DNA from 3 places in the Acidovorax sp. JHL-9 genome. Region 2 is predicted to be linked to each of the others. Evidence: riboswitches for the same ligand, from Rfam matches in the RefSeq annotation. Region 2 holds a riboswitch; each other region holds the start of a gene.
What was found. Region 2 has a riboswitch for glycine ahead of gcvT (glycine cleavage system aminomethyltransferase GcvT). Riboswitches for the same ligand answer to the same signal wherever they lie in the genome.
Positions count from the first base shown of each region.

Region 1 (9,658 bases), on a different contig from region 2:
CGCGCGTTGATCACGCCCGGGATGTTGTCCATGCCGCCCCGCACCACCGGGAAGCGTGCGTGGTCAGACGCTTCGATGCATTCAGGTTGTCTTCAAACGATGCATCGACATCCACGCACACCACGTCGCCACGCGTCACCATCAACGAGCCAATCTGGCGGCCGTCCCGCCGGAACACATTGCGCACCAACGGCACGGCAACGGCCGTCTGCGCTGACCATGCCCTCGGCCAGCGCGCGGGCAAATCGCACGATGGGGGCGCAGGCGTCTGCCATGCGGGTGGTCAGTGATTTGTCAGAAAAAGCCCGGGGGTTCAAGGGTTTTCACTGTCGAGAGAGCAGGGGGGCATTCATTAACGTCCATGGTGGCCGCGCAAACTGGTTTGGTTATGCCGGATTGGAACCGTACACATTCAGGAGACACCATGAAATTCGCCTTCAAAATTGCTGCCCTTGCCGGCGCTGTTGCACTGTCCACCGCTGCCTTCGCGGCAGAGCCTATCAAGATCGGTGTGGACGGTCCTTTCACGGGCGGTTCGTCCTCCATGGGCGTCAGCATGCGGGATGGCGTGCGTCTGGCCGCAGAAGAAATCAACAAGGCCGGCGGTGTGCTGGGCCGTCCGCTGCAACTGGTCGAGCGTGATGACGAAGCCAAGAACGAGCGTGGCGTCCAGATTGCCCAGGAGCTGGTCAACAAAGAGCGCGTAGTCGCCGTGGTGGGCTACATCAACACCGGTGTTGCACTGGCTTCGCAGCGTTTCTTTCAGGAAGCCAAGATCCCGGTCATGAACAACGTGGCCACCGGCTCCATCATCACCAAGCAGTTCGAGAAAGAGCCTGAGAACTACGTGTTTCGCAATGCCGCACACGACAGCATTCAGGCACCCATGATTGTTGAAGAAGCCGTGACACGCCGCGGCTTCAAGAAAGTGGCGATCCTGGCGGACTCCACCAACTACGGCCAGCTCGGTCGCGAAGATCTGGAGAAAGCGCTGAAAGCCAAGGGCGTCACGCCAGTGGCCGTGGAAAAGTTCAACATCAAGGACGTCGACATGACGGCCCAATTGCTCAAGGCCAAGGCGGCCGGTGCCGAGGTGATCCTGACTTACGGCATCGGTCCTGAACTGGCCCAGATCGCCAATGGCATGACCAAGCTGGGCTGGAAAGTGCCGATGGTTGGCAGCTGGACCCTGTCCATGGCCAATTACATCGACAACGCCGGCCCCGGCGGTGAAGGTGCACGCATGCCGCAAACCTTTGTGCAGGAACCCACCACGCCCAAGCGCCAGTCGTTCATCGTGAGCTACCTGAAAACCTTCAACCCGAAGAACAGCCGCATCGATTCACCCGTTTCGGCTGCCCAGGGCTATGACTCCATCTACCTGCTGGCTGCTGCGATCAAGCAGGCCGGCAGCACGGAGGGCCCCAAGATCAAGGCCGCGCTGGAAGACCTGAAGGCACCGGTGGAAGGTGTTGTCACCACCTACGTGAAACCTTTCTCCAAGACCGACCACGAAGCCATCACCGCCAACATCCCGGTGTTTGGTGAAGTCAAGGGCCAACGCGTTGTTTACGCATACCCAGAAGACCAGAAAAAGGCTTCTGAAGTTCGCCTGAAGAAGTAAGCGGTTCGTAACCGGTGCCGCTGCCAGATACGCCTGGCAGCGGTTTTTTTTGTCCACTGACATTTTTCACGCCATTCGACCGATCCGTACGCGAGGGCTTCCCGCATGCAAATTTTTACCCAACTCGTCTTTAGCGGCATTGCACTGGGCATGATCTATGCCGTGATCGCCTTCGGCTATCAACTCACCTTTGCCACCTCGGACACCCTGAACTTCGGTCAGGGCGACGCGCTCATGCTGGGCGCCCTGGTTGGTCTGACACTCGTAGGCTTGGGTGTCAACTACTGGCTCATGATTCCGCTGGTGTGCCTGTTTGGTGCGCTGCAGGGCGCCGTGGTGGAGCGCATCGGCGTGCGACCTGCCATCAAGATCAAGTCAGAGTTCGGCTGGATCATGTCCACCATCGCGCTGGGCATCATCTTCAAGAACGTGGCAGAAAACGTGTGGGGCCGTGATGACCTCAAATTCCCTTCGCCACTGCCAGAGGCACCGTTCCAGTTCCTGGGCGCCAACATCTTGCCGATGGAAGTGCTCGTGGTCTGCGGTGCGCTGGCCATGATGCTGGCGGTGGAGTTGTTCAACCGCCGCTCCATCTTCGGCAAAGCCGTGGTGGCCACCTTCAATGACCGCGATGCCGCCAAGCTGATGGGAATCAACACCGGGCTGGTGATTACTTTCTCTTATGCACTGTCTTCCCTGACGGCCGGATTTGCGGGCGTGCTGATTGCTCCGCTGACGTTGACGGGGGCCACGATGGGCGCCGTGCTGGGGCTCAAGGCTTTTGCGGTCGCCATCATCGGCGGTCTGACCAGCGGCCTGGGCATTGTGGTGGGCGGCATCATCCTGGGTGTGGCAGAGACCACCACCGGTTTTTATCTCAGCACCGGCTACAAGGATGTTCCTGGCCTGGTGCTGCTGCTGATCGTGCTGGCCGTGCGTCCGCAGGGAATTTTCGGCAAATCCGTGATCAAGAAGGTCTGACAAAGTGGCTGCTTCCTCTATTACCTCCCTGGCCGGTTCCGGCGGCCCGCAGGGCCCTGCCTCGCCCACGTCCAGCAGCACCAAAGTGATGCGTCTGGTCCTGTCCATTGCGGCTTTTGCCGCCCTGCTGGCCTTCCCCACGGTGGTCGGCAATCCTTACTACATCCACCTGATCGAAACCATCATGATCTACGCGATCGTGCTCTTTGGTCTTGACATTGTGGTGGGCTATACCGGGCAGGTGTCTCTGGGCCATGCCGGTCTGTTCGGCCTGGGTTCCTACACGGCGGGTGTGCTGGTGTTCAAGCTGGCCGCACCCATCTGGGTCACGATTCCGGCCGCCATTGTGCTGACGGCGGGCTTCGGTGCGCTGCTGGCGCTGCCCGCACTGCGTGTCTCCGGCCCTTATCTGGCCATGGTGACGCTGGCGTTCGGCACCATCATCCAGATTCTCATCAATGAGATGAGTTTTCTGACCGAAGGCCCCCTGGGCATCAAGCTGGACAAGCCCGAGATTGGCGGGTTCCAGCTGGCCAAGCGCGAGTACTTCTGGCTGGTGGCTACCATGATGGTGCTGTCGCTCATCGTGTCGCACCGCATTTTGCGCTCCCATCTGGGCCGGGCCTTCGAGGCGCTGCGCGGCAGCCCCGTGGCGTCCGATTGCATGGGCGTATCGGTCTACCGCTACAAGGTGTATGCGTTTGTGATCAGCGCCGGTTTTGCCGGGCTGGCCGGGTGCCTGTATTCGTATTCCGAGCAGTACATCTCGCCCAACTCGTACAACTTCGAACTCACGGTGCTGTTTTTGCTCGCGGTGATCATGGGGGGACGCAAGAGCCGCATCGGCTCGCTGGTGGGCGCTGCCATCATCGTGTTGCTGCCCAAGCTGCTCGATGATGTGGAGCTGTTCCGTTACGTGTCGGTGGGCCTCACCATCCTGGTGGTCATCACGGCCGTGGTGGCCATCCGGCGCGGGCGCTCGACCATCTCGCAAATGGCGATCCCGGTGGTGGGCAGCGTGGCATTGGCCGGTCTGTCGTTCTGGCTGCAGACCATGACCGACTGGCGTTTGTCGATCTTCGGCGTGATCATGCTGTTTGTTGTGTACTACCTGCAGGACGGCATTGTGGGTTTTGTCCGCAGTGCGCTCAACCTGCGCACGGCACCTCCCGATCTGCCCTTGCAGCCCACCGGTGCAGCACAGGCGGATGCGGTGTCCACAGCCACCATGGCGGGTGAATCCACCGAACTGTTGCAAGCCAGCGGCGTGCTCATGCAGTTTGGCGGCCTCAAGGCCCTGAACAATGTGGACCTGAGCATCAAGCGGGGCACCATCCACGGACTCATCGGTCCCAACGGTTCGGGCAAGAGCACCATGATGAACGTGCTCACCGGCATTTACGTGCCGACGGCTGGCGCGATCAGCTTTAGTGGCCGCTCTGTGGTGGGGCGTACCTCGTCGGACATTGCTCTGTCGGGTATTGCGCGAACCTTCCAGAACGTGCAGCTGTTCGGCGAAATGACCGCGCTGCAAAACGTTCAGGTGGGTCTGCACCACAGCTTTGCAAGCAACCTGTTTGACGTGGCCGTGCACACGGGGCGCTACCGCCGTGAGAACGATGCCGCCGTCACCCGGGGCATGGGTCTGCTGCGTTTTGTCGGCCTGCAAGACCTGGCCGCGGAACAGGCGCGCAACCTGCCTTATGGCAAACAGCGCTTGCTGGAGATTGCCCGCGCTCTGGCACTCGATCCGCAGTTGCTGCTGCTCGATGAGCCAGCCGCCGGTCTCACCGCCCCGGACATCGTGGAGCTGATCTCGATCATCAAGAAGATTCGCGACCACGGCGTGACGGTGATCCTGATCGAGCACCACATGGATGTGGTGATGAGCATCTGCGACACGGTATCGGTGCTGGATTTTGGCCAGAAGATTGCCGAAGGCATGCCGGCGGAAGTTCAGGCCGATCCCAAGGTCATCGAGGCGTACCTGGGCGGTGGCGCCGAGACCGTCGTGGCCCAGCCCGCCTGAGCCCGATGCCCCCGAAACGACGATACAAGACGCACAACACATGCTGACCATCCAGAATCTTTCGGCCGGCTACGGCAAGGTACAGGTGCTTCACGGCATCTCCATCGAAGTGCCCAAGGGCAAGGTCGTGACGCTGATCGGCTCCAACGGCGCGGGCAAAACCACCACCATGCGGGCGGTGAGCGGCATGATCGCGCCGACCGCGGGCCAGATCACGCTCAACGGCAAGCGCATTGACGGCCAGGAGGCCTACACCATCGCCAAGCTGGGGCTGGCGCACTCCCCGGAAGGGCGGCGCGTTTTTGCCACCATGACGGTGACCGACAACCTCACCCTGGGGGCTTTTCCCCGCCTGACGGGCAGCCGCCCCCGGGGGGATGTGGCCGGTGACCTGGAGCGGGCTCTGGAGCTGTTTCCGCGCCTCAAGGAGCGCCGCACTCAGCTGGCTGGCACGCTGTCCGGCGGTGAGCAGCAGATGCTGGCCATGGCCCGCGCCATCATGCTCAATCCGGAAGTGGTGTTGCTCGACGAGCCCTCCATGGGCCTTGCGCCCATTCTGGTGGCGGAAGTTTTCCGCATCATTGAGCGCCTCAAGGGGCAGGGTGTCACCATGCTGCTGGTGGAGCAATTTGCGGCAGCTGCCCTGGCGGTTGCCGATTACGGCTATGTGCTGGAAAACGGACGCATTTCCGTACAAGGCCCGGCGGAGCGCCTGCGCGATGACCCGGCCGTGAAGGCCGCCTACCTTGGCGGCGGTCACTGACGCTTGGTGAGGCTGGCAGTTGGCAGGGGCCAAACTCCCCGCGGCCAGCTTCCACGCCGACAGCATGGCCTGCGTATGCCCTTGGGCACCGCAGGCTTTTTCATGGGTGCCTGCGGCTGCGCACCGGTGCCGCAGGCGCCCAAGGTCGTCCGCCTCTCAGGCGTTGTTCACTGCCCGCTGGCTGGGCGCGGTCGCGGCCATCTTGCGGCCCGGTGCCGCGCGGTCAGCCGTGCCCGTGAAAGCAAAGTCCACTTCGGGCGCCAGCCCGCTCACGATATGGGCCAGCGCCTTGCCCGAGCCGCAGGCGTGCGTCCAGCCCAGCGTGCCGTGGCCGGTGTTGAGGAACAGGTTGGCCACTTTGGTCTTGCCGATCAGCGGCACGTTGCTGGGCGTGGCGGGGCGCAGGCCGGTCCAGAACTGGGCCTGGCTGGTATCGCCCGCGCCGGGGAAGAGCTGCTCCACGCGGCGCACGATGGCCTCGCAGCGCATCGGGTTCAGGTTGCGGTCATAGCCGTTCAATTCCGCCGTGCCGGCAATGCGCAAACGGTCTCCCTGCGCGCTGGTGTAGCGCGAGAACACCAGCTTGAACTCGTCGTCCGTCAGGCTCACCTCGTGGGCCATCGACGCGTTCTTGACCGGCATGGTCACCGAATAGCCCTTGGCCGGGTAGATGGGCAGGCGAATGCCCAGCGGCTGGGCCAGCAGCGGGCTGAACGAGCCCATGGCCAGCACGAAGGCGTCGCCGCGCACGCGCTCAAAGCGGCCCTCGGCATTGGTCAGCTCCACATGGTCGATATGGCCACCGGCCTCGCGCAGCGCCGTGATGTGGTGGCCCATGCGGAATTGCACGCCCGCCGCCTCGCACAGCCGGGCCAGTTCGCGTGTGAACTGGTTGGCATCGCCCGACTCGTCCTCGGCCGTGTAGGTGGCGCCGGCCAGTTGCGGGCGGATGTGGGCGAGGGCTGGCTCGATGCGCACGGCCTCGTCGGCGCTGATGACCTGGCGCTCGCAGCCGAGCTGGCGCATCTGCTCGGCCGGGGCCAGTGCGCCGTCGAACTCCTTGGCGTTGGTATAGAAGTGCAGGATGCCCTGGGTCCGCTGGTCGTACGCGATGCCGGTGGCTGCGCGCAGCTGCTGCAGCACGCTGCGGCTGTAGGTGCCCAGGCGCACGATCTGCTCGATGTTGTGGCGCGTGCGCGCCGGGGTGCAGTTGCGCAAGAACTGCAGGCCCCACAGCCACTGCCGCATGTCGGCGCGCAGGCGGAACAAGAGCGGTGCATCTTCCTGGCCCAGCCACTGCAGCACCTTGAGCGGCGCGCTGGGGTTGGCCCAGGGTTCGGCATGGCTCACCGAGATCTGGCCGCCGTTGGCAAAGCTGGTCTCGGCGCCGGGCGTGGCCTGGCGGTCGATGACCGTGACCTCGTGGCCGAGTTGCTGCAGGAAATACGCCGAAGTCACGCCGAGCAGGCCGGCACCCAAAACGATCACGCGCATGATTTTCAAAGCCTTTCTGGGCTCTGGCGCTTGACAGGCGTGCGGTAGCAGCTATTGCTTCAATAGCGTACAGCCGGCGCGTCTGCCAAGCTGCCGCTCCCCCTGTCCTTGGTACCTGAGAGATTCACCGCATCGCCGGCATGGCGTGTGGTTTGCTCCTTCGGTGCGCCACGCGTGTAGGTCGTGGCGGCTCTCCAGACGGCTTTGTTGAATGGTGCAGTACGGAACCTGAGCGTGTATGGGAGTTTGCGCCTTCGGTGAAGCGGACGTTGCCGCTGACTCTCCTGCGAGGCCGATTCTAGGCGGCACTGCGGCGCAAAAGGGGGGCTGTGCGCGCTAATGGATGGCAATCGTTGCTGATGCTGGACGGGCGCAGCAACTGGTGCCTCGCCATAATCCGCCAAGCTCTATCCCAAGGATGCCTGCCATGTCTGATACCGCCTTTGATCCCTTTGCCAGCGCGGCCTTGCTCACCATGGCGCGCCAGGGGCGCATGCCCCGGCCGCTCGATCTGCCCGCTGCGCTGCGCCCGTGCAATGCGGCCCAGGCCTATGCCGTGCAGGACGTCGTGGTGCGTGAGCGCGGCGAGATCGCGGGCTGGAAGGTGGGCGCCGCATCGCCCCGGGCGCTGCCCGCGCGCGCGGCGCTCACCCGCGATTCGGTGGCGGTAGCGTCCACCGGGCAGGCAGTGCATTTGCCTGCCGCAGGCTTTGCCGTGATGGGGGTCGAGGCCGAGCTGGTCTATGAGCTGGGCGCCGACCTGCCCGAGCGCACCGCGCCCTACAGTCCGGCCGAGGTGCTGGCGGCCATGGCATCGGTGCGCGCCGCCATCGAGGTGTGCGACACGCGCTTTGCCGCCTGGGCCCAGCAGGGCGAGTTCAGCCGACTGGCCGACCAGGCCTGCCATGGTGCATTGGTGGTGGGTTCGGGGTCGGACGACCTGGCTGCGGTCCAGCCCCTGGTGCAGCCGGTGCATCTGTCCGTCAACGGCACGGTGGCCGTGCAGCACGCCGCCTGGGGCAACCCGGCGGGCGACCCGCTGCGGCTGCTGGTGTGGCTGGCCAACGAGGGCGCGCGCAGCCTGGGCGGCCTGCGTGCGGGCCAGTGGGTGACCACGGGCTCGTGCACCGGCACCGTGCTGGTGGCGCCGGGCACGGTGGTGGTGGCCGACTTCCCGGGCCTGGGCCACGCCGAGCTGCACCTGGTCTGATTCCTTTTCCAAACCCTCCGTGGCGTCGTTGCTTCGCCTTGCCGTGCTGCAGCACTGTCTGCGGCTTCGCTCGTGCCCATGCAAGCAGCCGGGGCGTGCCATCGCCCGATGGCACTCCAACCCTTTGGGCAAGGTACTTGTGCGACCCCGAAAAGATCTTGAACAGGTGTCTTCGACACGAATGATTGGGAACAGGAATGACCCCCGGGGAAACCGCAGGGGGCCACCTGCGCCGCAAGATCAGTTGCGGCGCGGGTTGTCGGGCTGGCGGTCGTGGCGGTTGGGCACGCCATCGCCATCGCGGTCCCGGTCGTAGCGGTTGGCCACGCCGTCCCGGTCGCGGTCCCAGCCGCCGCGCTGCATGGCCCAGCGGCCGTCATGTTCCACCCAGCGGGGCTCGCGGTAGTGGTAGCCGGGGCGGGCTTGCACCCAGTAGCCCGCCATCCACACATGCCGGTGGCCGCGCCATTCCCAGTGGCCGGGCACCCACGCCATGCCGCGCCGGGGATGGGGTGCGGCCTCGTGGCGCGGAGGCGGCGGTGCCTGGTATTGCACCAGCGCCGGCGCAGGGCGCTGGTACTGCGGGCTGCCGGACTGGATGATGACGGTGGCGCCGACCTGTGCGTGCGCCGCCGTCAGGGCGCTCAGCGACAGCAGGGCGATGGAAGCGGCGGCGAGGGCATTGCGTGCCATGGTGTACTCCTCAGAAATGATTCCGTGCGGAACCGGGAGCCTTGATCATTGGGGCGCTGTGTCAAGCGCACATAGGCGCTGTGCGAAGTGTTGTGAAGTGGTGTATCCGCGTGCCACCACGCGCGCACCTTGCAAGCCTGTGCCAGCGCAGGGTGTGTGTCATGGAGGCTGTGCAAAATTGCAGGCTACAGCAACACAAAGGAGCAGTCTGCATGGCGGATGAAAAGAGAGATGCGGCGCACGCAGACCCCAACCAGTTCGCCCTGCTGCGCCAGCGCCGCTTTGCGCCGTTCTTCTGGACGCAGTTCTCCGGCGCGGCCAACGACAACCTGTTCAAGTTCGCCTTCACGGTGATGGCCACCTACCAGCTCAGCGTGTCGTGGCTGCCGCCCGCGCTGGCGGGGCTGGTGATCGGGGCGCTGTTCATCCTGCCGTTTTTGCTGTTCTCGGCCACGTCGGGGCAGCTCACCGACAAATACGACAAGACGCGCATGATCCGCTTCGTCAAGAACCTGGAGATCGCCATCATGCTGGTGGCGGCGGGCGGCTTTCTGTCGGGCAATGTGCCCATCCTGCTGCTGTGCACCTTTTGGATGGGCGTGCATTCCACGCTGTTCGGGCCGGTCAAGTTCGCCTACCTGCCCCAGGTGCTCAGCGAGCGCGAACTGACCGGTGGCAATGGCATGGTGGAGATGGGCACGTTTGTCGCCATCCTGCTGGGCAACGTGGCCGGTGGCCTGCTGGTGGCCATCCCCGGCGTCGGCCACACCACGGTGGCCGTGGCCTGCGTGGTGCTGGCGCTGCTGGGGCGTGCCGTGGCGCAGTTCATCCCCTCGGCCCCCGCCACCGACCCGGGCCTGACGA
Region 1 is NZ_AUEX01000004.1:68,218-77,875, reverse strand. It holds partial or broken gene K225_RS22520 (hypothetical protein) at 1-190, opposite strand, end outside; gene K225_RS0104470 (ABC transporter substrate-binding protein) at 425-1,624, shown strand; gene K225_RS0104465 (branched-chain amino acid ABC transporter permease) at 1,730-2,605, shown strand; gene K225_RS0104460 (ATP-binding cassette domain-containing protein) at 2,694-4,634, shown strand; gene K225_RS0104455 (ABC transporter ATP-binding protein) at 4,675-5,397, shown strand; gene K225_RS0104450 (D-amino acid dehydrogenase) at 5,554-6,891, opposite strand; glycine riboswitch at 6,984-7,099, opposite strand; gene K225_RS0104445 (2-keto-4-pentenoate hydratase) at 7,319-8,101, shown strand; gene K225_RS0104440 (YXWGXW repeat-containing protein) at 8,342-8,794, opposite strand; gene K225_RS0104435 (MFS transporter) at 9,007-9,658, shown strand, end outside.
Region 1: it holds a riboswitch for glycine, as region 2 does, so the genes downstream of both, K225_RS0104450 (D-amino acid dehydrogenase) here and gcvT (glycine cleavage system aminomethyltransferase GcvT) in region 2, are expected to answer to the same signal.

Region 2 (9,658 bases):
GCGTTTCGCTTTCGGTCGGCTCCACCATCAGCGTGTTGGGCACGGGGAAGGAGAGCGTGGGGGCGTGGAAGCCGTAGTCGATCAGGCGCTTGGCCACGTCCTCGGCCATCACGCCGCTGGTGTCCTTGAGGCCACGCAGGTCCAGGATGCACTCGTGCGCCACATGGCCGTTGGCCGATGCGTACAGAGTGGGGTAATGGTCCTTGAGGCGCGCGCTGATGTAGTTGGCCGAGAGGATGGCGGCTTCCGTTGCAGCCTGCAGGCCTTCGGCGCCCATCATGCGGCAGTACATCCAGCTGATGGGCAGCACGGCGGCATTGCCCAGGGGCGCAGCCGACACCGCACCCACGCCACCGGCCACGCCGGCCGTGGCATGGCCCGGCAGGTAGGGCACGAGGTCTTCCACCACACAGACGGGGCCCACGCCGGGGCCGCCACCGCCGTGCGGGATGCAGAAGGTCTTGTGCAGGTTGAGGTGGCTCACGTCGCCGCCGAATTCGCCGGGGGCGGCCACGCCGACCATGGCATTCATGTTGGCGCCGTCCACATAGACGCGGCCGCCGTGGCGGTGCACCAGCGCGCACAGTTCCTTGACCTGGGTCTCGAACACACCGTGGGTGCTGGGGTAGGTGATCATCACGCAGGCCAGGTGCGCGCTGTACTGCTTGCACTTGGCTTCCAGGTCGGCCATGTCCACATTGCCGTTATCGTCGCACTTGGTCACGACCACCTGCATGCCCGCCATCTGGGCGCTGGCCGGGTTGGTGCCGTGCGCGCTGGCCGGGATCAGGCAGATATGGCGGTGGCTGCCGCCTTGGGCCTCATGGTAGGCCTTGATGGCCAGCAGGCCGGCGTATTCGCCCTGGCTGCCCGCGTTGGGCTGCAGGCTGATGCCGGCGTAGCCGGTGGCCTGGCAGAGCCAGGCGCGCAGCTGCTCGTCCAGTTCCTTGTAGCCTTGCAATTGGTCTGCCGGGGCAAACGGGTGCACGTTGGCGAACTCGGGCCAGGTGATGGGGATCATCTCGCTGGTGGCGTTGAGCTTCATGGTGCAGGAGCCCAGCGGGATCATGCTGCGGTCCAGCGCCAGGTCCTTGTCGGACAGCTGGCGGATGTAGCGCAGCATGCCGGTCTCAGAGTGGTGGGTGTTGAACACCGGGTGCGTGAGGTAGCTGCTGGTGCGGCGCAGCTCGGCCGGGATCAGCGGCTCCACGCCTTTCTCGAACGCGTCAAACGTGGGCAGGGCCTGGCCATCCTTGGCGAAGATCTTCCACAGCAGCTCGATGTCGGTGCGCGTGGTGGTCTCGTCGAGCGAGATGCACAGGTAGTTTTCGCAGTAAATCCGCAGGTTGGCGCCCATGGATACTGCGCGAGCAGCTATGGATTGGGTAGCGCCATCGGTTTTCAGCGAGAGGGTATCGAACGTGGCTTGCGGGCGCACGGGCGCGCCGAGTTGCTCCAGCCCCTTGGCCAGGATGGCCGTGTAGCTGGCCACGCGCCGGGCAATGCGCTGCAGGCCCTCGGGACCGTGGTACACCGCGTACATGCTGGAGATCACGGCCGGCAGCACCTGGGCCGTGCAGATGTTGGAGGTGGCCTTTTCGCGGCGGATGTGCTGCTCGCGCGTCTGCAGCGCCAGGCGGTAGGCGGGCTTGCCGTGCGCGTCCACGCTGACGCCCACCAGGCGGCCTGGAAGGCTGCGTTTGAAGTCGTCGCGGCAGGCCATGTAGGCGGCGTGCGGGCCGCCGGCGCCCATGGGCATGCCAAAGCGTTGCGTGGTGCCCACCACGATGTCGGCGCCCCATTCTCCGGGCGGCGTGATCAGCGTGAGGGCCAGCAGGTCGGCGGCTGCGATGAAGGCGGCCTGTTTGCCATGAACCTTTTCCACATCGGCGCGCAGGTCGTCGATGCGGCCGCTGGTGGCGGGGTACTGGGCCAGCACGGCGAAGTAGTCGCCGTCCAGCAGGGTGTTCCAATGCTCGGCGGAGTTGGCGAGCACGACTTCGATGCCCAGCGGCCGGGCGCGGGTCTGGATCACCTCGATGGTCTGCGGGTGCGCGTCACCAGCCACCACAAACACATTGCTCTTGCTCTTGACCGAGCGCTTGGCCAGCGTCATGGCTTCGGCGGCGGCCGTGGCCTCGTCGAGCATCGATGCGTTGGCGATCGGCATGGCCGTGAGGTCGCACACCATGGTCTGGAAATTGACCAGGGCTTCCATGCGGCCTTGCGAAATCTCCGCCTGGTAAGGCGTGTAGGCCGTGTACCAGGCGGGGTTTTCCAGGATGTTGCGCAGGATGACACCGGGAATGTGTGTGTCGTAGTAGCCCTGGCCGATGAAGCTCTTCAAGACCTTGTTTTTGGATGCAATCGCCTTAAGTTCGGCCAGCGCAGCGCTTTCCATGACCGGCAGCGGCAGGTCCATGGCGCGGCTGCGGGCGATGGAGCGCGGCACGATGGAGTCGATGAGGGCGCGGCGCGAGGCCTCGCCGATCACCGACAGCATGTGCGCTTCGTCGGCCGCGTCGATACCGATGTGGCGGGGCAGGAATTCGGTGGCGTTTTCAAGCGCGCCGAGCGGCAGGGCGGATTGCATCAACATGGGGCAGTCTCGAAGAAGGAAACAGGGTCAGGCGTTCTTGGCGAACTCGGTGTAGTCGGTTTCGCTGAGCAACGCGTCGAGCTGGCTGGCATCGCTGAGCTTGACCTTGAAGAACCAGCCGGTATTGAGCGGGTCGGAATTGGCCAGCGAAGGGTCGGCACGCAGGGCCTCGTTCACTTCGACGATCTCGCCCGAGACTGGCATGTACACATCGGCTGCGGCCTTGACCGACTCGACCACGCCCGCCACGTCGCCCTGGGCAAACGTGGTGCCCACGGCGGGCAGGTCGACGAACACCACATCGCCCAGGGCATCCTGGGCATGCACGGTGATACCCACCACGGCCGAGTTCGCGTCGGCGGCGTTGATCCATTCGTGGTCTTTGGAGAATTTGACGGTCATGGGAAAGCTCCTCAAGCAGCTAGAAGATAAAAAAGAAAGGAATCTGCAATGTAGCGGGCGCAGGCGCGGTTGGGGTGCCGCGCCGCGCAAAATTAGCCGCGGTAGTAATTGGCGGGCACAAACGGCATGGCGCGCACTTCCATGGGCACGGCCTTGCCGCGCACCATGGCGTTCACCCGCGTGCCGATGGCGGCAAAGGCGGGGGCCACATAGCCCATGGCCACGGGTTCGTTCACCGTGGGGCCCAGCAGGCCGCTGGTCACTTCGCCAATCTTCTGGCCGTCGGCGCTCTGCAATTCGGTGTGCTCGCGCACGGGAACGCGCTCCAGCGCGACCAGACCGACGCGCTTGCGCGCGAGGCTGGCGGGGTTGTCGAGCTGCGCCAGCACCTTGTCGGCCCCAGGGAAGCCGCCCGCGCGCGCGCCGCCGGTGCGGCGCACCTTCTGGATGGCCCAGTTCAGGCTGGCTTCGGGGGGTGTGGTGGTGGTGTCGAGGTCGTTGCCGTACAGGCACAGGCCCGCTTCCAGGCGCAGCGAGTTGCGCGCGCCCAGGCCGATGGGTTTCACTTCGGGCTGGGCCAGCAGGGCGCGTGCCAGGGTCTCGGCCTGTGCGGCGGGCACCGAGATCTCGAAGCCGTCTTCGCCCGTGTAGCCGCTGCGGGTCACGAAGCAGTCGCAGCCTGCGATGGAAAAATCGCCACCCGTCATGAACACCAGCTTTTCAATGCCCGGGGCCAGGCGTGACAGGGCGGTGACGGCCTGGGGACCCTGCAGCGCCAGGAGCGCGTGGTCGGGCATGGGCACCACGTCGCAGCGCCGGCCGATGCGGGCCTGGATGTGGGCCATGTCACCCACCTTGCAGGCACCGTTGACGATGACAAAGAGTTCGTTGTCGGCCACGCGGAAGAACATCAGGTCGTCGATGATGCCGCCCTCGTCATTGAGCAACAGGCCGTAGCGCTGCTTGCCCACGGGCAGGTCGATTACATCGACGGGCACCAGGCTCTCGAACGCGGCGGCGGCATCGGGGCCGACCAGCTTGAGCTGGCCCATGTGCGATACATCGAACAGCCCTGCGGCCTGGCGCGTGTGCAGGTGCTCAGCCATGAGGCCTGCAGGGTACTGCACGGGCATGGAATAACCGGCAAACGGCACCATGCGGGCGCCCAGTTCAATGTGCAGGGCGTTCAGGGGCGTGATGAGCAGGGCGGCGGCAGGTGTGGACATAAGAGCTCCAGGGCAAATGGGGGCCGTGGCACGAATGCCACGCGATTTGCCCTGCTGTCCGCTTTACCTGAGAGATTCACCGCGGCGCCCTGGCTGGCCGCGCGGCTTGCTCCTTCGGTGGATGGCCTGCACCTGCAGTGCGGACATCTCTCTCCAGCAAGGGAACGCCCGCATCGCTGCGGGCGCTTGCCAGTCCTTTTGCCTGAGCGTTCGGCTGCTGCCTGCGCCTTCGGCGGTGCCGCGCTGCCGTGCATGAAGCGACGGCGGGGCACTCTCTCCTGACGGGGGGATTCTAACTACTTTGCGTACACCAGGTCCCGAAAACTCAGCGACAGCTGCGGCACATAGGTAATGACGAGCAGGCACGCCAGGATCACGAGCACGAACGGCACCAGGTGCCCCACGATGCGGTCCAGCGAGATGCGCGCCACCGTACACGCGGCAAACAGGTTCACACCAAAGGGCGGTGTGATCATGCCCATGGCCAGGTTCACCACCATGATCAGGCCGAAGTGCACCGGGTCCACGCCGAAGTGCAGGGCCACGGGCGCCAGGATGGGCGCCAGCACGATGATGGCCGCGCTGGTCTCGATGAACATGCCAATGAAGAACAGCGCCGCATTCACGCCCAGCAGGAACAGGGCAGGGGATTGCAGCACCGCCTCCAGCCAGCGGCCGATGGCATCGGGCACGCCCGCGCGGGTGATGAGGAAGGCAAACAGCCCGGCGTTGGCAATGATGAACATGATCACCGCTGACGAGAGGGCCGACTTGCGCAGGATGGCGAACAGGTCCACCAGGCGAATCTCGCGGTAGATCACCACACCCACCACCAGCGCATAGAACACGGCCACGGCCGAGGCCTCTGTGGGGGTGAATACGCCGCCGTAGATGCCGCCCAGGATGATCACCGGCATCAGCAGCGCCCAGCCGGCCTGCAGCGTGGCACGGCCGATGGGCATGCGGCCATCGCCATCGTTCTTGCCCCAGCCCTTGTATTTGCAGTAGACCCACACGAACAGCATCAGCGCGCCACTGATCAGCAGTCCCGGGCCAAAGCCGGCGATGAACAGCTCGCCAATCGACACCTCGGCACTCACGCCGTACAGGATGAGCGGGATGGAAGGCGGGATGATCACGCCCAGTTCGGCGCTGGTGGCCTGCAAGGCCGCTGCGTAGCTGGTGGGGTAGCCATGCTTGATGAGCGCCGGGACCAGGATGGCGCCGATGGCGAACGTGGTGGCCACCGACGAGCCCGACACCGCCGCGAAGATCATGCAGGTGAGCACGCAGGTCATGGGCAGGCCGCCCTGCACGCCGCCGACGATGCTCTTGGCAAACTCGACCAGGCGGCGCGAGATGCCGCCGGTTTCCATGAGGTTGCCCGCGAGGATGAAGAAGGGAATGGCGGCCAGCGGAAACTTGTTGATCGAGGCGAACATTTCCTTCACCGAGATCAGCATGTTGGCGTTCGCAACCTGTATGCCCAGGATGGACGCAAGGCCGATGGAAACGGCCACGGAAACGGTGAGTGCAAAGCACAGCACCATGGTGGAAATCATGGTGGCGGTCATTGCGCTGTCTCCAGTTCCATGCGCAGGGGGGCGATGAGGTTGCCGATGATGCCGACGACGCAAAAGAGGCCGCCCACCGGCATGGCCAGATAGGCCCAGAACATCGAAACCGACTCCAGCCCCGCCATGCTCTGCACGCCGCCGCGCTGCGCGTAATCCCAGCCCCACCAGATGATGACGCCGATCAGGGCCAGCGCCGCCAGCGCCACCACCCAGTCGAGCACGCGGCGAATGCGTGGCGGGCTCCAGCGGTAGAGCACATCCACGCTCACCATCGCCCCCTGGCGGAAGGCGGCGGGGATGGCCAGGAACACCATCCAGATCAGGCTGAAACGGATCAGCACCTCGGTCCATTCTGCGGGCTGCTCGAATATGAAGCGCATCAGAATCTGGAACATGCCCAGCGCCGAGGCCACAGCCAGCATGGCGCAGGCGGCCAGCATGGCGCTGAACGTGGTCCAGCGCTCAAAGGTCAGAAAAGCATTTTTCATGAATGAAAACGCCCGCTGGCGCAATACCGGCGGGCGCTGATAGCTAGTGAAAATAGAGCGACAAGAAGATTATTTGTAATCGCGGATCTTGTCGAGCGCGGCCTTGCCAAACTGCTTTTCAAACTCGGCATTGACAGGGGCCAGCGTCGCCACGAACTTGGCCTTGTCGATGGTGTCGATCACTGTCATGCCCTTGGCGCGCAGGTCGGCCACGCCCTTGGCATCGTCTTCGTCCACGCGCGCCCGGTTGGCCTTGGTGCCTTCCTTGGCGGCATCCAGAAAGGCCTGCTTGTCGGCCGCGCTGAGCTTGTCGAAAGCCGCCTTGTTCATCACGAAGATGCAGGGCGAATACACATGGCCGGTGAGCGTGAGGTGCTTTTGCACCTGGTCGAACTTGGCCGAGATGATGACGGGCAACGGGTTTTCCTGCCCGTCCACGGTGCCTTGCTGCAGGGCCGTGAACACCTCGGGGAACGCCATGGGCGTGGTGATGATGCCAAAGCCCTTGTAGGCGGCGATGTGCACCGGGTTCTCCATGGTACGCATCTTCAGGCCCTTGAGGTCGCCGGGCTCCTTCACGTCGCGCTTGCTGTTGGTCATGTGGCGAAAGCCGTTTTCGGCCCAGGCCAGTGCCTTGAAGCCCTTGGCGTCGAACTTGGTCAGCAGGTCTTGCCCGATGGGGCCGTCGAGCACGGCGCGGGCATGGGCCTTGTCGCGAAACAGGAAGGGGACGTCCAGGATCTTGGTCTCGGGGACAAAGTTGGGCACCGGGCCGGTGGAACTGAAGGCCAGTTCCTGCGTGCCCAGCTGCACGGCTTCAATCGACTCGCGCTCGCCGCCCAGGGCGCCGTTGTAGAAGGTCTGCACCTTGTAGCGGCCGCCCGTGCGCTTTTCCACTTCTTTGGCGAAGGTGTCGATGGCCACGCCCTGGTGCGAGTTCTGCGCCACCGAAATGCTGATGCGCATGGTGGTCTGCGCGGCGGCGCTGGCCATGAAGCCAAGGGCAAGGCCGAGGCCAACGACGAGTCGGGTCAATTGCATGGTGTCTCCTGAAAGGGAAATGTTGGCGTGCTGCTTGCGCTGCAGGTTGCGGCGCAGACAAGCGCTGCAACCTGCCAAAAATTATGGCGCTGCAACACGCGGCTGGGCATCGGGGTTTGTGCGGGGCAGCGTGCTGATCAGCGGTGCGCGAGGCGGATGGCAGGGCGCCGGGGTCGCGTGCGCGACAGTGCCGCGCGGCTGGGCTTGGGGGGAAGATGCTTGCCAAGTGCCCCGTGCGGGCGGTAACCCGCCGGGGCCTTGTCAGTTTGTGCACTCCGGTAAGAGCGCCTTGATGCAAACAAGTATGCCGCCGGGGTGGTGGATGGTTCTTCTGAATTTGCGATGATTTTGGAAATATGCAGAAAAATATTCTGCAAAATTTAAATCCAAAGAATAATGAGATGCATGGACCGTCTTGATAGAAAAATTCTCTCCGTTTTGCAGGTCAACGCCCGCGCCAGCCTGCAGGAGATCGGACAGGCCGTGGGCCTGAGCCCCTCGCCATGCTGGGGGCGCATCAAAAAAATGGAGGAGGCCGGTGTGATCGAGGGCTACACCGTGCGCCTCAATCCGCGCGCGCTCGATCTGTCCGACACGGTGCTGGTGATGGTCACGCTCGACAGCCATTCCGACAACACGCTGGAAAAGTTTGGCGAAACCCTGGCCAGCATTCCCGAGGTGATCGAGGCACACCTGGTGTCGGGTGACTACGACTACCTGCTGCGCGTGGTGGTGAAAGACACGCGCGACTACGAGCGCCTGCTGCGCGAGAAGCTCTACAAGATCAAGGGCATACGCCACAGCCGCTCCAGCTTTGTGCTGCGCACGCTGAAGAAGGCGGATCTGCCGCTGGGGGTGTAGTGGCGGTGGTCCATAAAAATAGCTGCCAGCGCTCTTTGGATAAGCGCTGAAAGCTATCAATTCAGTAGTTAATGCCGGGGGGTACCTCAAAGGCTGTCGACAATGCCGCCTTCCACGCGCAGCGCTGCACCCGTGGTAGCCGAGGACAGTGGCGAGGCCACGTAGGCCACCATGTTGGCCACTTCTTCCAGCTGCGCCGCGCGGCCGATGATGGATGAAGGGCGGTTGTGCTTGACGAAAGCCACGCCGGCTTCTTCCAGTGTCTGGCCGGGCGCGGCGGTGGCCATCAGCATCTGGGCTGCGCCTTCAGAGAGTGTGGGGCCGGGCAGTACGCTGTTGACTGTGACGCCGGTGCCTGCGGCCATCTTGGCCAGGCCCCGCGCCAGGCCCAGCATGGCGGTTTTGCTGGTGCCGTAATGCACCATGTCGGCCGGGATATTCAGCGCCGATTCCGACGCGATGAACACCACGCGGCCCCAGTTGCGCTCCAGCATCTGCGGCATGTAGGCGCGCGACATGCGCACGCCGGACATGATGTTCACATCCCAGTAACGCTGCCAGTCGTCGTCGCCAATCTCCAGGAACGGCGTGGTGCCGTAGATGCCCAGGTTGTTGATGAGGATGTCGCAGCGCGGCGCCTGGGTTGCCAGCTGCCGGCAGCCCTCGGCGGTGCCCAGGTCGGCGGCCACGCCCTGCGCGCTGGCGCCGGGGGCATGGGTCCGAACGGCGGCGACGGCCTGGTCCACCGCCTCCTGCTTGCGGCCATTGACGACCACAGCAGCCCCCGCCTGCGCCAGCGACTTGGCGATGGCCAGCCCGATTCCGACGGTGGAGCCCGTGACGACAGCGGTTTTGCCGCGCAGATCGATGGAGAGCATGGGAGCCTTTCTGGGGAGGTGTTGCAAGACTGGATTGCCGTGAAGCACGCCGCGTGGATGGAGGACTTAGCCCAGCAGCAGCGCGTCGTCGGCCAGCTTTTCGCCGCGCACCTTCTCGAACATGTGCAGCAGATCGGGCACATCGAGGCGCTGGCGTTCTTCGCCCGACACATCCAGCACCACCTGGCCCTGGTGCAGCATCACGGTGCGCTCGCCCACGTCCAGGGCCTGGCGCATGCTGTGCGTGACCATCATGGTGGTCAGCTTGCTCTCGGCCACGATGCGCTCGGTCAGGCGCAGCACGAAGTCGGCCGTGCGTGGGTCGAGCGCTGCGGTGTGCTCGTCCAGCAGCAGGATGCGCGACGGTTGCAGCGCCGCCATCAGCAGGCTCACCGCCTGGCGCTGACCGCCCGAAAGCAGGCCGATGCGGTCGGTGAGGCGGTTTTCCAGCCCCAGGCCCAGCGTGGCCAGGCGCTCGCGAAAGCCCTCGCGCATGGATGCCTTGACGGCGCGGCCAAGGCCCCGGAAGGTGCCACGGCGCTGCGCCAGCGCCAGGTTTTCCTCGATGGTGAGGTCTTCGCAGGTG
Region 2 is NZ_AUEX01000003.1:167,938-177,595, reverse strand. It holds gene gcvP (aminomethyl-transferring glycine dehydrogenase) at 1-2,599, opposite strand, end outside; gene gcvH (glycine cleavage system protein GcvH) at 2,627-3,001, opposite strand; gene gcvT (glycine cleavage system aminomethyltransferase GcvT) at 3,094-4,227, opposite strand; glycine riboswitch at 4,272-4,394, opposite strand; glycine riboswitch at 4,408-4,518, opposite strand; gene K225_RS0103700 (TRAP transporter large permease) at 4,524-5,801, opposite strand; gene K225_RS0103695 (TRAP transporter small permease) at 5,798-6,292, opposite strand; gene K225_RS0103690 (TRAP transporter substrate-binding protein) at 6,362-7,333, opposite strand; gene K225_RS0103685 (Lrp/AsnC family transcriptional regulator) at 7,739-8,194, shown strand; gene K225_RS0103680 (SDR family NAD(P)-dependent oxidoreductase) at 8,281-9,072, opposite strand; gene K225_RS0103675 (ABC transporter ATP-binding protein) at 9,139-9,658, opposite strand, start outside.

Region 3 (9,658 bases), on a different contig from region 2:
AACTGGCGGCCTCGCCCGCCGGGCCTGTGGCGCCGCCGGGAGGGCGGATGTCCACGCCAGCGCCCAGGGGGTTGTCCGGGTCCGTGGACGATGGAGTGGCCGGCGCACTGGCGTCGGGCGCAGGGGCGATGGCCACGGCATCGGCATCGGGCTTCCCGGGCATTTCGGCGGCCGGCGTGCCCGCGGTGTCCACCGCCGCGTCGGGCGGTGGGGCTTCGCCCGGGTTGTCGGGCGGCGCTGACGGCATGGGGGGTGGTGCGGTGGCTGCCTTCGCTGCATGCTGCGTCGCCGGTGGTGCAGCGGGTTTCTTGCGTGCCGTCGCAGGGCGGGCAGGCGCGGGAGGCGCAGGCGGTGCGGGGGGCACCGCTGCCGGTGGCGTGGGGGCAATGCTGCGCGTGCTGAAGACCTGTGCAGCGGGGGGCGTGGACGGGCTGCTGTCCCAGGCCATGGGCATGCCCTGCAGCACCAGCCAGTGCAGTGCCAGCACCAGGGCGGTCAATACAAAGAGTGGCCGGCGTGGCATGGCGGGGCTCCGGCAGGCGTCAGGCGCGGACCGCACCCAGGTGCTGCGGCAGCTGGGCGGTCTGGGGCCGCGCTTCCTGCCGCGGGAAACGGACCTCTGCGGACCGGGTGCCTGCACGTTCTTTGTTCATTCACGCCAAAAAATTGCGAGTTTTGTTCAGTCGAATCCATTGAACCCGGCGTAATCTCGTGGTTTGCGCGTCATTGACGCCATTTTGATTGAGATGAAGGTGCTTTCCCCATGAAACTCGCTACCTACAAAGACGGGTCACGCGACGGCCAATTGGTTGTCGTCTCCCGTGACCTGGGCACGGCCCATTATGCGACCGGCATTGCCAGCAAGCTGCAGCAGGTGCTGGACGACTGGGGCTTCCTGTCGCCCCAGTTGCAGGACCTGTACGACCAGCTCAACGCAGGCCGCGCGCGCCACGCTTTTCCCTTCGACCCGGCCCAGTGCATGGCTCCGCTGCCGCGCGCCTACCAGTGGGCGGATGGCTCGGCCTACATCAACCACGTTGAACTGGTTCGAAAAGCCCGCAACTCCGAGGTTCCCGAGAGCTTTTACACCGATCCGCTGATGTACCAGGGCGGCAGCGATGATTTCATGGGGCCCTGCGACGACGTGGTGGTGCCCAGCGAGGCCATGGGCATCGATTTCGAGGCCGAGATCGCCGTCATCACGGGCGACGTGAAGATGGGCAGCAACGCCGACCAGGCGCTGGACGGTATCCGCCTGGTGATGATTGCCAACGACGTAAGCCTGCGCAACCTGATCCCGGCCGAGCTGGCCAAGGGTTTTGGCTTTTTCCAGGCGAAGCCCGCCACCGCCTTCGGCCCCGTGGCCGTGACGCTGGACGAGCTGGGCGACGCCTGGGACCACGGCCGCGTGCACCTCACCGTGCAATCCACCTGGAACGGCCGCAAGGTCGGCATGTGCGACGCCGGCCCCGAGATGACCTTCCACTTCGGCCAGCTCATCGCGCACATCGCCAAGACGCGCAATGTGCGCGCGGGCTCCATCGTGGGCAGTGGCACCGTCAGCAACAAGGGCGTGGAGCAGAACGGCCGCACCGAATGGCCCAAGGGCTACAGCTGCATCGCCGAAAAGCGCTGCATCGAGACCATCCAGGACGGCAAGCCCAGCACCGAATTCATGAAGTTCGGCGACACCATCCGCATCGAGGCCAAGGGCAAGGACGGTGCGAGCATCTTCGGCGCCATCGACCAGACCATTGCATCGCCTGCGGGTGGATGAGTGGTGGCGCCATTTTGAGGAAAAATGGCTGTGGCGCTTGTTTGAAAAGCGCTTGCAGCTATTTTTCCAGGCGCCCACTGTCGGGCCACGCCGCAGGGCAGGCCGGCGGACGCAAGGGTTTTGTCCTGGGCGACAGGGGTGCAGGCGGCTTCGCGCGGACAATGACCAGTCCGTCCACCGGGCTTGCTTGCCTGGTGGTTTTTTCCCTCACTGCCCTGCGTTCCTGCCGCCTGCCGGGCCATCCGGCGCGGCAAGGGGCGCGGTGCGCCAACATTCCATTGCCATGCTGAATTTCGACTTCCACAACCCCACCCACATCGTTTTCGGCCAGGGCCGCATCGCCGACCTGGCCAAGCTGGTGCCCGCAGCGGCCAAGGTGCTGATCCTGGTGGGCGGCGCCAGTGCCGAAAAGACCGGCACGCTGGCCGAAGTGCGCACCGCGCTGGGCGAGCGCCCGCACGCCACCTTCAGCGGCATCGAACCCAACCCGAGCTTCGAAACCTCGATGAAGGCCGTCGAGCAGATCCGTGCCGGCGGCTTCGACTTTCTGCTGGCCGTGGGCGGTGGCTCGGTGATCGATGCCACCAAGTTCATCGCCGCCGCCGTGCACTTTGAGGGCGATGCCTGGTCCATCCTGGAAAAGCGCGGCCGCAACATCACCCAGGCCGTGCCCTTTGGCGCCGTGCTCACGCTGCCTGCCACGGGCTCGGAGATGAACAACGGCGGCGTCATCACGCACCGCGCCAAGGGTGCCAAGCTGGCCTTCAGCAGCGTGCACAGCTACCCGAAGTTCTCGGTGCTCGATCCCACCAAGACCTACACGCTGCCGCCGCAGCAACTGGCCAATGGCGTGGTCGATGCGTTCGTGCACACGGTCGAGCAGTACCTGACCTACCCGGTCAACGCGCCCGTGCAGGACCGCTTTGCCGAAGGCCTCTTGCAGACGCTGATCGAGGTGGGCCCGCGCCTGCTGACGGCGCAGGAGCCCGTGTACGACGACCGCGCCAACCTGATGTGGGCCGCCACCATGGCGCTCAACGGCCTGATCGGCGCCGGCGTGCCGCAGGACTGGGCCACGCACATGATCGGCCACGAGCTCACCGCGCTGCACGGCATCGACCATGCGCGCACCTTGGCCATCGTGCTGCCCGCGCTGCTGAATGAGCGCCGGGGCCCGAAGCGCGCCAAGCTGCTGCAGTACGGCGAGCGCGTGTGGGGCATCACCACCGGCACGGAGGATGAGCGCATCACCGCCGCCATCGAGCGCACGCGCGCCTTCTTTGAAAGCATGGGTATCGCCACGCGCCTGTCGGGCCATGGCCTGGGCGCGGAGGTGGTGGACACCGTGGTGGCCCAGCTCGAAGCGCATGGCATGGTGCAGCTGGGCGAGCAGCGCGAGATCACGCCCGCCGTGAGCCGCCGTATCCTGGAAGCCGCGCTGTAAGAGCCTGTTTGCGATCCCCTGGGAGATCGTAAACAGGCTCTAACCGGCCGGGGGCGGGATATTGACCTTTTGAGCAGGGCAGGTTTTGGCGGGTGATTTAAAGTGAGCGCCTATCTTGCGGGAGAGAGGGGCGCAACCCGCCTCCGCCGAAGGCGCAAACTCCCATCATCGCTCAGGCAAGCCGGACCGCAGGAGACCATCGCCGACTGGAGAGAGGCCGCAGCCCTGCGCAATGCAGGCGGGGGTCCACCGAAGGGGCAGGCTGCCCAGGCAGCCGAAACTCTCAGGTAAAAGGACAGGGGGAGCGGCGCCGCAGGCCCGTCATGGCACGGGCCCTGCTCTCGCCAGAGTTCCCCCTGATGCCCCCATCGTCGTCTGTTGCCGCGCCTGCCCCTTCGCCCCAAAAGCACCCGATCCTGAAATTTCTCGCGGGTTTTTTCCTGGGGCTGGTCGTGGCCGGCAGTGCGGGTGGGGCCTATGTGCTGCACATGGTGTGGCAGCAGCTGCCGGAGGTGGACCACCTGGCCGACTACGATCCCATGTTGCCGATGCGCATCTATGCCAGGGACGGCACGCTGCTGGCGGAATATGGTGAGGAGCGCCGGGAATTCGTGCCGATAGGGCAGATCCCGCTGCAGATGCGCCAGGCCCTGCTGGCCATCGAAGATGCCCGCTTTTATGAACATGGCGCGGTGGACTTCGCCGGGTTGGCGCGCGCTGCGCTGCGCAATGTGGTATCGGGGGAGCATGCCCAGGGGGCCAGCACCATCACGATGCAGGTGGCGCGGGTGTTCTTTCTGAGCCGCGTCAAAACCTACAGCCGCAAGCTCATGGAAGTCTTGCTGGCCTACAAACTCGAAGCCACCTACAGCAAGGACAAGATCCTGGAGCTGTACATGAACCAGATCTATCTGGGCGAGCGTGCCTATGGCTTTGCGGCCGCGGCGTCGGTGTACTTCGACAAGACACTGGACGAGCTGACGGTGGCCGAAGCCGCCGTGCTGGCCGGGCTGCCCAAGGCGCCGTCGGCGTACAACCCCGTGGTGAACCGCGAGCGCGCCATCATCCGCCAGCAGTACATCCTGCAGCGCATGCACGAACTGGGCTATCTGGATGCGCCCGCCTACCAGGAGGCGCGGACACAGGCGCTGACGCTGCGAACGCAATACCGTTCCATCGAGCCGGCAGCCGCCTTTGCCGTGGAACAGGCCCGCAAGATGGTGCTGGAGCAGTACGGTGAAGCGGCGTATGCGCTGGGCCTGGATGTCGTCACCACCCTCAGCGTTCCCGCGCAGCGCGCGGCCACGCGTGCGCTGCGCGCGGGCATTCTGGGCGCGCAGGATGCCCGCGGCTATGCCGGCCCCGAGGGGCGCATCCAGGGCGCTGTGCCGTCCGACGAACCCAAAGCCCTGCGCGCCGCGCTGGCGCCCTATCGCGACAGCGGAGAACTGCGTGCCGCCCTGGTGCATGCGGCGTCCGAGGCCGAGGGCATTGCCGCGTGGCTGCGCGATGGCACGCCGGTGCGGATACCGCGCAGCCGGCTCAGCGCCAGCGCACGTGCCGCCCTCAAGCCCGATGCGCCAGCGCGGCAGCGCATAGCGCCGGGCGCGGTGATTCGCGTCGTGGCCGATGCCCGCCAAAGGTGGGATTTGGGCCAGTTGCCGGGCATGGAGGGCGCGCTGGTCTCCATGGACACGGAAACCGGCGATATCCTGGCGCTCACGGGGGGCTTCGACTACGCCTTCAACCAGTTCGACCATGCCGTGCAGGCCTTTCGCCAGCCGGGCTCGACCTTCAAGCCGTTCATCTATTCGGCGGCGCTGGAAAAGGGCTATGCCCCGGGCACCTTGATCGACGATACACAGCGTGTCGTAACCCCTGCCGCCCGCGGCCGCCCCGCCTGGAGCCCGCGCAACTACGGCGGCAACTACGAGGGCTTCATCACCGCGCGGCGCGGCCTGGTGCGCTCCAAGAACCTGGTGGCCGTCAACCTGATGGACGCGGCCGGGGTTCAGTACGTGCAGGAGTTCGCCACCCGCTTCGGCTTCTTGCCCGAACGCAATCCGCCCCGGCTGCCGCTGGCCCTGGGGGCGGGCGCCATCACGCCGCTGCAGCTGACGCAGGCCTATGCCGTGTTTGCCAACGGCGGCACCCTGGTGCAGCCCCGGCTGATCCACCAGGTGAGCGAGCGCGGTGGCGCGGTGCTGTATGCAGCGAACGCGCCATCGCCCCGTGCGACCGTGGTGTCCGAGCGCAATGCCTTCGTGCTGGACAGCATGCTGCGCGACGTGGTGCAGCACGGCACGGGCCGGCGTGCGAAGGCGCTGGGCCGCCCCGATGTGGCCGGCAAGACCGGCACCTCCAACGATGCGCGGGATGTGTGGTTTGCCGGCTACTCATCGGGCGTGGCCTCTGTCGTGTGGATGGGCTACGACCAGCCGCGCAGCCTGGGCCGGCACACCGGGGGCACCCTGGCCCTGCCCGTGTGGACAGAGTACATGGCCGAGGCGGTGCGGGGGCGCACGCCGGTATCGCGCACCCTGCCGCTGGACCTGATGCGCTTCGGCGAGGACTATGTGTACCCGGAATACGTCTTCGGGACCTGCGTGGATGACCGCAAGGCCTTTGTCCAAAGCCCCTTCGAGTGCGGTCCGGACGGGCGCCGCCCAAGGGCGGGAAATTCTGCCGATATGGGGTAAGAGTGGCCGATGGCGCTTGATATGTAAGCGCCAATAGCTATAAATACAGGAGTATTTTTAAGGCAAGAAAGGCAACGCACCGTCAGGCCGGCACGGCGTGGGCCTCCACCTCCACCAGGCAGTCGTAGAACGTCGGCGCCCGCCCCAGGTCGGTCAGGGCCTGGCTGGTGACCTCGTTTACATTCGTCCCATCCAGCCCCAGCTTGCGCCACCAGATGCCCAGGCCGTTCACAACCCCGGGCCGCGCGCGGCGCGAGACGGTGGCGTGGCACAGGTAGCTGCCCCGGTCGTTGAAAACGCGCACCACGGCGCCATCGGCAATGCCGCGTGTGGCGGCGTCATCGGGGTGGATCTCCAGCACCGGGCGACCCTCGATGGCGCGCAGGCTCTGCACGTTGACGAAGGTGGAGTTCAGAAAATTGCGCGCCGGCGGCGAGATCATGGCCAGCGGGTAGCGGGCGTCGGTGCCCTGCAGCTCGTGGTTGGGCAGGTGGTCGGGCAGGCCGTCCAGGCCCTGCGCGGCCAGGCGGGCGCTGAAGAATTCGCACTTGCCGCTGGGCGTGGGAAAGCCGCCTTCGGCAAACGGCGCATCGGGCAGCGCCAGTGTGGCAAAGCCCTGGGTTTCGAGCAGCGCGTAGTCCACGGCGTCGCCAAAGGCCTGGCGGCACAGGGCTTCGTCGCTGTCGGCAAAGCAGGGCTCGGTGAAGCCCATGCGCGCGGCCAGGTCGCGGAAGATCTGCGCGTTGCTGCGCGCCTGGCCCCGGGGCGCAATGGCCGGGCGGTTGAGCAGCACGTCGGTGTGGCCGTAGGCCAGGTGCACGTCGCGGTGCTCCAGCTGCGTGGTGGCGGGCAGGATGTAGTCGGCATAGTCCGCCGTGTCGGTGCGGAAATGCTCCAGCACCACGGTGAACAGGTCTTCGCGCGCGAAGCCGCGCACCACCTTGCTGGAGTCGGGCGCCACGGCCACGGGGTTGCTGTTGTAGACCACCAGGGCCTCGATGCGGGGGCCAAAGCCGGGCGCGGTGTCGCGCAGCAGGTCGTCGCCAATCTGCACCATGTTGAGCATGCGCGGTGTGCGCGCGGGCATCAGGTCGGGGCGCTGCAGCACCGCGCGCTGCACCGGGAACTGGCCCGAGCTCGACAGCAGCATGCCGCCGGCGCGGTGGCGCCAGGCGCCCGTCAGCGCGGGCAGGCAGGCCACGGCGCGCACCGCGTTGCCGCCGCCGCGCACGCGCTGCATGCCGTAGTTCAGGCGGATGGCGGCGGGCTGGGTGGTGCCGTAGTCCTGGGCCAGCTGGCGGATCTGCTCCACCGGTACACCGCAGACCTCGGCGGCGCGCTCGGGCGGCCATTGCAGGGCGCGCTCGCGCAGCTGGTCCCAGCCCAGGGTGTATTGGGCGATGTAGTCGGGGTCCAGCCAGTCGTTCTGGATCAGCTCGTGCATCAGCGCCAGGGCCAGCGCGGCATCGGTGCCGGGGCGGAGCTGGATGTGCTCATGGCATTTGTCGGCGGTCTCGGTCTTGCGTGGGTCGATGCACACCAGCCGGGCACCATTGCGCTTGGCCTGCTGGGCATAGCGCCAGAAATGCAGGTTGCTGCCAATCGAGTTGCTGCCCCAGATGAGGATGAGCCTGGATTCGGCGAAGAATTCCACCTTCATGCCCAGCTTGCCGCCCAGGGTCTGCACCAGTGCTTCGGCACCGGCCGAGGCGCAGATGGTGCGGTCGAGCTGCGAGGCGCCCAGGCGGTGAAAGAAGCGCCGGTCCATGCTCTCGCCCTGCACCAGGCCCATGGTACCGGCGTAGCTGTAGGGCAGGATGGCTTCGGGGGCGCGTGCCGCAATGCTTTGCAGGCGCTGCGCGATGTCGGCCAGTGCCTCGTCCCAGCCCACCGGGGCAAACTGCCCGCTGCCCTTGGGGCCGGTGCGCCTGAGCGGGGTGAGGATGCGCTCGGGGTGGTAGCTGCGCTCGGTGTATTTCGACACCTTGGCGCACAGCACGCCGTCGGTGTGCGGGTGGTCGGGGTTGCCCTGCACGCGGGTGGCCACGCCGTTTTCCACGGTGGTGATCAGGGCGCAGGTATCGGGGCAGTCGTGGGGGCAGGCCCCACGCACCTGCGCCTGTATCGGCGCAGGCTGTGGGGTATTTGCGGTAGAAGACGGGGGCATACGGTGGGTGGTCGTTAAACTGGCAGAAGGGGGTGATCGAAGCGTGCATATCTTGCGCCAGATCCAGGGAGACTGCGCGCCGGCAGCGCAGGGGGATCGCCCTCGATTCACAAGAAAAGAGATTTCACCATGAACCAATCCGTCATCGGGCGCAGACAATTTTCGGTGGGCCTGGGCGCAGCAGCGCTGGGTGGCTTCAATCTGGCCCGGGCGCAGGGCGAGGGCCGCATCGTGCTGGGGCAGTCGGCCGCCTTCACGGGCCCCGCGGCGCAGCTGGGTATCCAGTTCAACCTGGGGGCCAAGCTCTTTTTCGACCGGCTCAACGCCCAGGGCGGCGTGGGCCGGCGCATGGTGGAAATTCGCACCATGGACGACGGCTACGAACCCGACCGCTGCGCCGAAAACACCCGAAAGCTCATTGCCGACGATGTGTTCGCGCTGTTTGGCTACATCGGCACGCCCACCAGCCTGGCGGCACTGCCGATTTTCACCCAGGCCAAGGTGCCGTTTTTTGGCCCCTTCACGGGCGCCGAGGCCCTGCGCCAGCCCTTCAACCGCCTGATTTTCCATGTGCGCGCGTCCTACTACGACGAAACCGCGCTCATCGTGCGCCAGCTCACCAACCTGGGGCTCAAGAAGATCGCGGTGTTCTACCAGAACGATGCCTACGGCAAGGCCGGGCTCGATGGCGTGACCCGGGCCCTGGCCGATCTCAAGCTGGCCCCGGTGGCCACGGCCACGGTGGAGCGCAATTCGTCCGATGTGAGGGCTGCGGTGGACAAACTGGTGCCCGCCATACCCGACGCGGTGGTGCAGATTTCGGCCTATGGTGCCAGCGCGGCTTTTGTGCGCGCTGCGCGCAAGGCGGGCTTTGGCGGCACCTTCTACAACGTGTCGTTTGTGGGCACGCAGGCGCTGGCCGATGAGCTGGGCAAGGATGGCGCGGGCGTGGTGGTGTCGCAGGTCGTGCCATCGCCCTACCAGCCCTCGCGTCCGATCACGCGCGAGTTTCTGGACGCCATCAAGAAGGGCGGCGACAAGGTGCAGGCCAACTACTCCAGCCTGGAAGGGTATCTGGCGGCCCGTGTTTTCACCGAGGGCCTGCGCCAGGGGCTGGTTGGCGGCAAGCTCACCCCTGACAGCTTCATTACAGGCCTCGAATCCCTGGGTTCGCAGGTGATTTCCGGGTTTCCGGTCTCCTTCAGCGCATCGGACCACACGGCATCGCATTTTGTGGAAATGTCGATGCTGACCGGCGACGGGCGCGTGCGGACCTGACGCAACGTCGCGGCCCGTCGCGCCGCGTGCGGGTTGCGGTGTCTCTAGGCCAGCGTGCTGGTGCGCGCGAGGCCTTGCATGAACGCCTCGCAGCGCACCAGTTGCGCGAGGCTCACGTATTCATCCGGCTGGTGCGCCTGCTGGATGCTGCCGGGCCCGCACACCACGGTAGAGATGCCGGCGTTCTTGAACAGCCCGGCCTCGGTGCCAAAGGCCACGAGCGCCGTGCCTTTCTCGCCGGTCAGTTCCTGCGCCAGGCGTGTCACCGGGTCGTCCTTGCTGCCCAGAAAGCT
Region 3 is NZ_AUEX01000012.1:93,711-103,368, reverse strand. It holds gene K225_RS0109935 (DUF3108 domain-containing protein) at 1-523, opposite strand, end outside; gene K225_RS0109925 (fumarylacetoacetate hydrolase family protein) at 764-1,777, shown strand; gene K225_RS0109920 (iron-containing alcohol dehydrogenase) at 2,061-3,221, shown strand; glycine riboswitch at 3,330-3,420, shown strand; gene K225_RS0109915 (penicillin-binding protein 1A) at 3,545-5,920, shown strand; gene K225_RS0109910 (molybdopterin-dependent oxidoreductase) at 6,003-8,087, opposite strand; gene K225_RS0109905 (ABC transporter substrate-binding protein) at 8,217-9,365, shown strand; gene argE (acetylornithine deacetylase) at 9,410-9,658, opposite strand, start outside.
Region 3: it holds a riboswitch for glycine, as region 2 does, so the genes downstream of both, K225_RS0109915 (penicillin-binding protein 1A) here and gcvT (glycine cleavage system aminomethyltransferase GcvT) in region 2, are expected to answer to the same signal.